Regions from separate parts of the Lacinutrix sp. 5H-3-7-4 genome, predicted to be linked through region 1. Evidence: riboswitches for the same ligand, from Rfam matches in the RefSeq annotation. Region 1 holds a riboswitch; the other holds the start of a gene.

Region 1 (4,438 bases):
ATAATTTATTTTCTCTGGTAAAGTCATTAACAAAGTCTGAAAAAAGACAGTTTAAGCTTTATGTAGGAAGACTTGGAGTGAATTCAGATTCTAAATTTTTAAATTTATTTAACCTTTTGGATAAAGCTAAATCCTATGATGAGGTTGTAATAATTAAAAGCGGAATTGTTAAAAAGCAGCAATTGGCTAATGTAAAAGCACATTTATACAAGCAAATTTTAATTAGTTTAAAACTAAGTCCTTCTCATCAAAACATTCGCTCTCAAATACGAGAGCAGCTTGATTTTGCATCTATCCTTTACCATAAAGGTTTATATAAACAGAGTTTAAAAATTTTAGATAAAGCCAAAGAATTAGCTATACTTAACGAAGAGAAAAATATGGCTTTTGAGATTGTTGAGCTTGAAAAAATTATTGAATCTCAATACATAACAAGAAGTATAAGTTCTCGAGCAGATGAGCTTGCATTACAAGCAAAAGATTTAAGTTATCAAAATGTAATTGCGAGTAAACTTTCTAATCTTTCGCTGCAATTATATAGTATTATTTTAAAAACAGGTTACGTAAAAAACCAAGAAGAAGGTTTGCGTGTAACTAAGTACTTTAATGATAGGTTGCCAAAAATAAATTTAGCAACTGTAGGTTTTAGAGAAAAACTATGGTTTTACAAGGCATATTTGTGGTATAGTTTTTTGCTTCAGGATTTTTTAAATTGTTATAAATATGCATCTAAATGGGTTGATTTGTTTTATCAAAACCCGAGTATGATAAACCTTAATCCTGTATTTTTTTTAAAAGGAAACAACTATTTATTAGAGTCGCTCTTTTTTATAAGTAATAAACCAAAATTTTTAAAAAAATTAAACACTTTTAAAGCTACGGTAACAAATCAAAAATTTGTGAAAGATGAAAATGTGTCTAGTTTAATTTTTCTTTATGTTAACTTTCATAATATCAATCAGTATTTTATAGACGGAAGTTTTAAAGCTGGTTTAGATATTATTCCAGAAATTGAAAAAGGTTTGATTGCTTTTGAAGAAAGAATAGATCCACACCATAAAATGATATTTTATTATAAGTTCGCGAGTTTGCATTTTGGTGCAGGAAATAATAAAGATTGTATTTTTTATTTAGATAAAATTATTTCTAATAAATCACTTTCTATGCGAGAAGATTTGTTATGTTTTTCTCGTGTTTTAAACCTTGTGGCGCATTACGAAGCTGGCTTAGATTATCACTTAGAGACTTTGCTACGTAGTACTTATAAGTTTTTAATTAAAATGAATGACTTGCATGAGGTGCAAAAAGAAATGATAAAATTTATTAGAGGATTACAGGATATTTATCCTCATGATTTAAAAAATGCTTTTAGAGAACTTCATAAAATATTAAAGACTTTTGAAGATCATCCATACGAAAGACGAGCGTTTTTATATTTAGATATAATTTCTTGGTTAGAAAGTAAAATTGAAAACAAGCCTGTAGGTGAAGTGATTAAAAATAAATATTTAGCAAAAAACAACCTATAATATTAATAATTTCATAAAAAAATCACAAAAGCTTGAAATAATTTGGATATTAAAATTTTGTGAAGCAATATTTGTATTCACAAAGTTCAAAACACTTACTGAAATGTTATCAAGAAAGGTGGAGAGATAGACTCGCTGAAGCCTTAGCAACCCTTAGATTTACTAAGAAGGTGCTAAATTCTACTTAATATTACGATTCATTTATCGAAATATTGGATAGATAACTATAGACTAATTGCCCATCTGCAATTAGCATTTTCTTTTTAACATTTTTCTATTAAGTACGCTTCAAACGAAGCTTATTTGACTTTTGGTTTAATTTATTTAACTCAAAAAACTTAGAAAAATGAGTACACAAAAATTTGCAACAAAAGCGTTGCACGCAGGACACGATGTAAATCAAACAGGAGGAACAAGAGCAGTTCCTATTTATCAATCTTCAGCTTATGTTTTTGATGATTCAGACGATGCAGCAGGAAGGTTTAATCTTTCTGTTCCAGGATTTATTTACACAAGATTAAATAACCCAACAAATGATGTTTTAGAGCAGCGATTAGCAGCTTTAGAAGGAGGAATTGCTGCAGTAGCAACAGCATCTGGAACAGCAGCTATTTCTACAACCTTGTTAACGCTTTTAAAAGCTGGAGATCATATTGTTGCTTCTAGTAGTTTGTATGGCGGAACGTATAATTTATTAAGTGTAACGCTGCCAAGACATGGTATTACAACAACGTTTGTAGATCCTTCAAATCCAGAAAATTTTGAAGCAGCAGCACAAGAGAATACAAGAGCAATTTTTGTGGAATCTTTAGGAAACCCTAAATTAGATGTGTTAGATATTGAAGCAATTTCTAAACACGCAAAAGCGCATAAAGTGCCTTTGATTGTAGACAATACTGTAGCTACGCCGTATTTGTTAAACCCAATTAAGTACGGTGCAAATATTGTAATTCATTCTTTAACAAAATACATTAATGGTAATGGTACATCTTTAGGTGGTGTAGTTATTGATGCTGGAAATTTTGATTGGACTAATGGTAAGTTTCCAGAATTTACAGAACCATCACCAGGTTATCATGGTTTAGTATATAGTGAAGCTATTGGAGATGCGGCATTTATTGCAAAAATTAGAATTGAAGGATTAAGAGATTATGGAGGAGCATTAAGCCCGTTTAATGCCTTTCAAATTATTCAAGGATTAGAAACATTAGAGTTACGAATAACTAAACATAGTCAAAATGCATTAGAACTTGCAAAATGGTTACAGCAACAAGAAGAAGTTACTTGGGTAAATTATCCTGGATTAGAAACAAGCGACTATAAAAATTTAGCAGATAAATACTTACCTAATGGTCAAAGCGGTATTGTAACTTTTGGAGTAGAAGGTGGTTACGAGTCTGCAAAAACAATTGCAGATACCACAAAGTTGTTCTCTCTTTTAGCGAACATAGGAGATACAAAATCACTAATAATTCATCCTGCAAGTACTACACATCAACAGTTAAGCGATGCAGCTCAAGAAAGCACTGGTGTAACAAAAGATTTAATAAGACTTTCTGTGGGCATTGAAAATGTTGAAGATTTAAAAGCCGATTTAAAAGAGGCGTTTGCGGTTGTAAAACAAAAAATAACACTTTAAAATAAAGAAATTATGAGTGATTTAAAATTTAGTGTTATTGGAGAAAGTGCATCTGCAACAAAATTTATTGGTAAAACCAGACAATTTACATTAGTGGTTGATGAGCCAGAAGCTTTAGGTGGTACAGATGACGATGCAAATCCTGTAGAATACATTTTAGCTGGATTTGCAGGTTGTATAAATGTTATTGGGCAATTGGTAGCAAAAGAATTAGGGTTTAAAATAAATAATTTAAAAATTGAAGTATCAGGAGAATTAAATCCTAATCGTTTTTTAGGAAGTTCTAATAATGAAAGAGCAGGTTTTAAGTTTATAGAAATTAATTTAATTCCAGAAACCAATGCGTCAATTGAAACTTTAACAAAATGGTTACAGGTTGTTGAAGAAAGATGTCCGGTAAGAGATAATTTGTATAATAAAACACCTGTAAAAATAGCTGTAGAAAAAGAATATAATGTATCGCAAAATTAATTATGGAAAATTTAAGCTACATAAAAATTCTTAATTATGTAACTAAATCTGGTAAGGCTGTAAATGTAAACTTGTCTTACCAGGTTTTTGGTAAACCTTTACATGGTGCACCAATTGTTATGGTTAATCATGCGCTAACAGGAAACTCTAAAGTAACAGGAGAAAATGGCTGGTGGAATGATTTAATTGGTGATTTTAAATGTATAGATACAACGCAATTTACGGTACTAGCATTTAATATTCCTGGAAATGGGTTTGATGGTAAACATGAAAACATAATTGAAAATTATAGAGATTTTATAGCTAGAGATGTTGCAAAACTTTTTGCTTTAGCTTTAAAAAAGTTAAATATAAATAAACTATACGCGGTTATTGGAGGATCGGTTGGTGGAGGAATTGCATGGGAATTAGCAGCTTTAAAACCAAATTTAATAGAGCATTTAATACCTGTGGCAACAGACTGGAAATCTACAGATTGGTTAATAGCAAATTGTCACATTCAAGATGCGATTTTAAATCATTCTAATAAACCATTAGAAGACGCAAGAATGCATGCCATGACTTTGTATAGAACACCAGAATCGTTAACAAAAAAGTTTAACAGAAGTAAATATAACATTCATGAGTTTAATGTAGAGAATTGGTTAAGCTATCATGGTAATGCCTTAAATAAACGTTTTAAGCTTAAAGCATATAAGTTTATGAATCAAGTTTTAAGAACCATTGATATTACTAAAAACCGAGGAACATTACAGGAAGTAGTTTCAAAAATTAATGCTACAATACACATAGTAACAAT
Region 2 (4,438 bases), 1.2 Mb from region 1:
AATATTTAAAAAAAGCTTTGTAGTGTTTTATAGCTTCTTTTGGCAAGTCTAAGTATCTAAAATTATAAGCGCACTTGTAATAATGTAGTAATACAAGCTCGTTATTGTTTTTAATTTGTTTTACTAAATCGTTTATTTCAAAATAATAAGCCCAATATGTTTCATCACTAAACTTTAAATTATTGTCTTTTATTTGGAGTTGCAGTGCTTGGTATTTATTATACGCAGCTTCGCTTGAAAGCATTTCCTGACTTATTACAGAACAGGAAAAACAAAAAAAGAGAATAGCAATCTTGTTTTTTAATAGCTTCAAAACGAGAATAATATATTTGTTGGTTAATCAAATATACAGCTATTAAAGTAAAAATTGCTTTCTAAAAAACTAATTACCAGTTATTTAAAATAAATAATTTACTACTAATATTTTATGCCTAATGCATCAAATAAATGGCTCATAGTCCATGCTGGACCAATCATTAAAAACTGTAAGTCTTTAATAAACGATGGTTTTTTGCCTTCGTGATTATGCCCAATAAATTGACCAATCCATGCTACAATAAAAATAATTAGCATAATTAGCCACAAAGGAGCCAATTGCAATAATTCTATTTGGTGTATAAAAAATAAAACAAGTGCAGAAAATAGAAGCATACCAATAAATAATACCACCGATAAGCGTAAATAATAAATTAAACCCAAAATAATAACAACTGTTCCAAGATGTGCGTATGGTAAAATACTTACTGGCAGCGCATTAGTGATGCTATCAGGTAATGGTATGGATGCTAATAAGCCAATTAAACTAAAAAATATAAGCGGTACACAAATATAATGTATGGCAATGTTTAATTTTTTTTGGTGGCTTTCTGCATATTCTGCTAATAATGAATCAATGGTTCTCATAAAGGATATAATTTAGTTAGTTCTGTTTACAAATTGTTTTAGTTGTAGGTATTCTTCTGTGCCTTTTTGGGTTAAATGTGGTAACAATAGTTGCCAAAGCATAGTAATAGATTCGCATTTATTAATACTATATTTAGGTGATTGTATAGCAAGTTTTTGAGCTTGCCAAAATGTACTTATCATCCAAATAGTATGAATGGTTTTATTATAATTTATAATATCATTTTCGGGCTTTAAACGTTTAGTTTCTATATAATAGTCTATTAATTTTCTAGCTTCTTTAAATCGTGTTAAGTTAGACTGTTCGTACTGTTTTGCTATTTTTGGATAGGTTTTAATAATATGAACAACATCATTAAAAAAAAACGAATAGCGTTGCTGTAAATTCGCAAATTTTAGCATCATTTCTTCAAAATGAAATAAGGTAATGTACGTGTTTTCTGGTAGAATAAAATCTAAAGTTTCTGCATACATATCTTCATAAATTGAAGCTAATAGTACAGCTTTATTTTTATAGTGATAACTTAAATTGCCAGCGCTAATATTAAGCGCATCAGCAATTTGCTTCATAGAAACATTAGCAATACCGTTGCTATTAAATAATGAAATTGCTTTTAATTTACTTTTTGTTTTCAAAATAAAATTAGTTTTATTTTACTAATATATAAATAAAATTAGTAAACGCTTACTAATTCTGAGGCAAAAAAAGAGGTTAGCAAAAAACTAACCTCAATTCCCGTTATTAACCAATCAAAATAAACATAACTATTCCATTTCTATAATACCTACAACTTCATAAGCTCTGGTACCATCTACTTGTACTTTCTCGTATAATATATTTGCATATTCATAATACGTTTCGTCGTTTATAACCACTTTTTCATAATCGTCGGGTAACTCATAAACTATGGTACCAACTTCTGGATCTACAACTTCATACTGGTTATTTATTTGAACATAAAATATACCATGAGCATTGTAATAATTATGGTTATTATAACGTACTCTTTTATAGTTTACAGGCAATGTATTAATCCTGAACCCAACTTTTGGAGCTATAACAATATAACGACCTCTGGATTGTGTATAATACTTATTATTAGCATAGTAATAATTTTGACCACGATGTGCAACTACTATTCTATTAGGTACATTTCTAACCGAAACTACTTTACGTTTAGGCGTTTTATAAGTCACTTTTGTACTTGGTACACGCTTAGCAACTGTACGTTTAGTTGTAGTTACTTTTTTATTTGTTGTTGTTGTTCTTCTTGTTTGTGCTTCTGCTTGTGTTGTAAATGCAACCAATAATACCGCAGGTAGTATATATGTTTTTATAAATGTTTTCATAATTTAAAGGTTTAATAATTCAACTTTATTTTACCATCAATACTAAGACCGTTATTAGTATTAATAGTTTAAAGGTATTTGAATTATTTCTGTTAAAAAATGAAAATAGACCGTTAGCTAGATTGTATCTACCAAATTGGATTTTTTATAGATGAGATTTTTTTATAAGATAAAATTCCTGAAAATTAATGCAAAGAGTTATTATTAATATACTCTAAAAACTTAGGCTTATTTAGTTGATTTTTACTGATAAAGAGATAGTTGCACTAAAAATAAACTAACTAACTAACTAACTAACTAAGATTAAATATAATTTCATTTTTTAAGGTGTTTTAATTTTACACTTCAAAGATGAAACTATATGCATTCTTATTATAAAGCGATAGACGTTTGAGGGTTTTTACTATACGAAATCGGGAAATCTATCGACGAGAATTTTGACTTTTTTAAAAATTAACACTTTTTAAGAATTACGCATTGCTTTCTACCCTACCTTTGCAGACTTAAAAATAATTATCAAGAATCTCTAAAAGGAGATAGCAACCTGCAATAACGAGCAAGGTGCTAAATAGATAAGCCAATTAATTGGAACAAATGTTAACTCATATTTCTTATTTTTTGATTGCTATTTCCTTTTTAAAATGAAAAAGAAAAATGGCAAGTCCACAGCAAATTACTCCAAAATTTACAGCTTTAATTCCGCTATTCGTATTTGTATTTACGTTTTTAGGTGTTGGAATTTATCAAAATGATTTTTATGCACTTCCTGCACCAATTGCAGTTATAGTAGGCATTATAGTCGCGTTTTTAATGTTTAGACAATCGATTAACTCTAAAATTGAAACCCTTTTAAAAGGCTGTGGCGATGATAAGATTTTAACTATGTGTTTAATCTATTTATTAGCAGGTGCTTTTGCTACTATTACAAAGGCCACAGGAAGTGTTGACGCTATTGTAAATTTAGGGTTAGACTTTATTGCCATACAATACATTTACTTTGGTGTGTTTGTAATTGCTGCATTTTTATCGGTTTCTACAGGAACTTCAGTTGGTGCTATTGTAGCTTTAGCACCTATAGTTATAGGTTTTGCAGATAAAAGCAGTGTAGATTTAGCAATCCTTTGTGGCGCGCTTTTAGGCGGAAGTATGTTTGGTGATAATTTATCTGTAATATCAGACACTACCATTGCTGCTACACAATCGCTAGGCTGTAAAATGAGCGATAAATTTAAGCAGAACATTAAAATAGCGTTGCCAGCAGCTTTATTTACTATTGCTATACTAATTATTCAAGGTTTAGAATTAGAAACTAATGTTGAAGACGCTACGGTTTACAGCTATTCTGTAATTAAAATATTGCCTTATTTATTAGTTATCATACTGTCTATTATAGGAATTAACGTATTTATTACTTTACTTTTAGGTGTTATTGCTGGTGGCCTTTTAGGAATTATTTATGGCGATTTCACACTTATTGAATCTACAAAACTAGCTTACACTGGTTTTACAAGCATGACCGAAATATTTTTACTATCGCTATTAACTGGTGGTTTAGCTGCTTTGGTCTCTAAAAACGGAGGAATAGACTACATATTAAAAAATATTAAAAAGCTTATAAAAAACAAAACCTCTGCACAATTAGGAATAGCTTCTCTGGTTGGTACTATAAACATGGCAATTGCCAATAATACAGTATCAATAATTATTGCTGGTCCAATTGCTAAAACCATTAACGATGAGTATGGCTTAGACAATAAAAAAACAGCTTCAATTTTAGATATTTTTGCTTGTATTGTACAAGGTATTTTACCTTATGGAGCACAAGTTTTAATGATTTTAAGCTTCTCTAATGGTAAGATAGATTACTTAGATTTAGTATCTAATACTTGGTATTTATTACTATTATTTATTTATACAATATTATTTATATCATTTAAACCTTTGCTTTCAAATATTAAACATAAATAATTGTAAATCAAAATTTTATATAAATTAAAAAAAGCATCTAAAAATTAATTTTAGATGCTTTTTTTACTTATTATTTATTGGCTTTAAGCCTTTGGATAATCTGTGTAACCTTCAGGTCCTGTGGTGTAAAATGTGTCTTTATCCCAATCTGCTAATTCAATATTATTTTCAAAACGCTCTACTAAATCTGGATTAGAAATAAATGGTTTTCCGTAAG

Evidence for each region. Region 1 has a riboswitch for S-adenosylmethionine ahead of LACAL_RS03010 (O-acetylhomoserine aminocarboxypropyltransferase/cysteine synthase family protein). Riboswitches for the same ligand answer to the same signal wherever they lie in the genome.
Region 2: linked by a shared signal. The riboswitch ahead of LACAL_RS12580 (Na+/H+ antiporter NhaC family protein) and the one ahead of LACAL_RS03010 (O-acetylhomoserine aminocarboxypropyltransferase/cysteine synthase family protein) in region 1 are both predicted to bind S-adenosylmethionine.

Annotation. Positions count from the first base shown of each region.
Region 1 covers NC_015638.1:649,570-654,007, reverse strand. Annotated here, with positions in the region: gene LACAL_RS03015 (hypothetical protein) at 1-1,529, shown strand, start outside; SAM riboswitch class I at 1,633-1,756, shown strand; gene LACAL_RS03010 (O-acetylhomoserine aminocarboxypropyltransferase/cysteine synthase family protein) at 1,876-3,168, shown strand; gene LACAL_RS03005 (OsmC family protein) at 3,181-3,639, shown strand; gene LACAL_RS03000 (alpha/beta fold hydrolase) at 3,642-4,438, shown strand, end outside.
Region 2 covers NC_015638.1:2,789,110-2,793,547, reverse strand. Annotated here, with positions in the region: gene LACAL_RS12600 (tetratricopeptide repeat protein) at 1-244, opposite strand, end outside; gene LACAL_RS12595 (DUF962 domain-containing protein) at 418-903, opposite strand; gene LACAL_RS12590 (TetR/AcrR family transcriptional regulator) at 916-1,539, opposite strand; gene LACAL_RS12585 (DUF6515 family protein) at 1,669-2,253, opposite strand; SAM-I-IV-variant riboswitch at 2,762-2,858, shown strand; gene LACAL_RS12580 (Na+/H+ antiporter NhaC family protein) at 2,908-4,221, shown strand; gene LACAL_RS12575 (alkene reductase) at 4,305-4,438, opposite strand, start outside.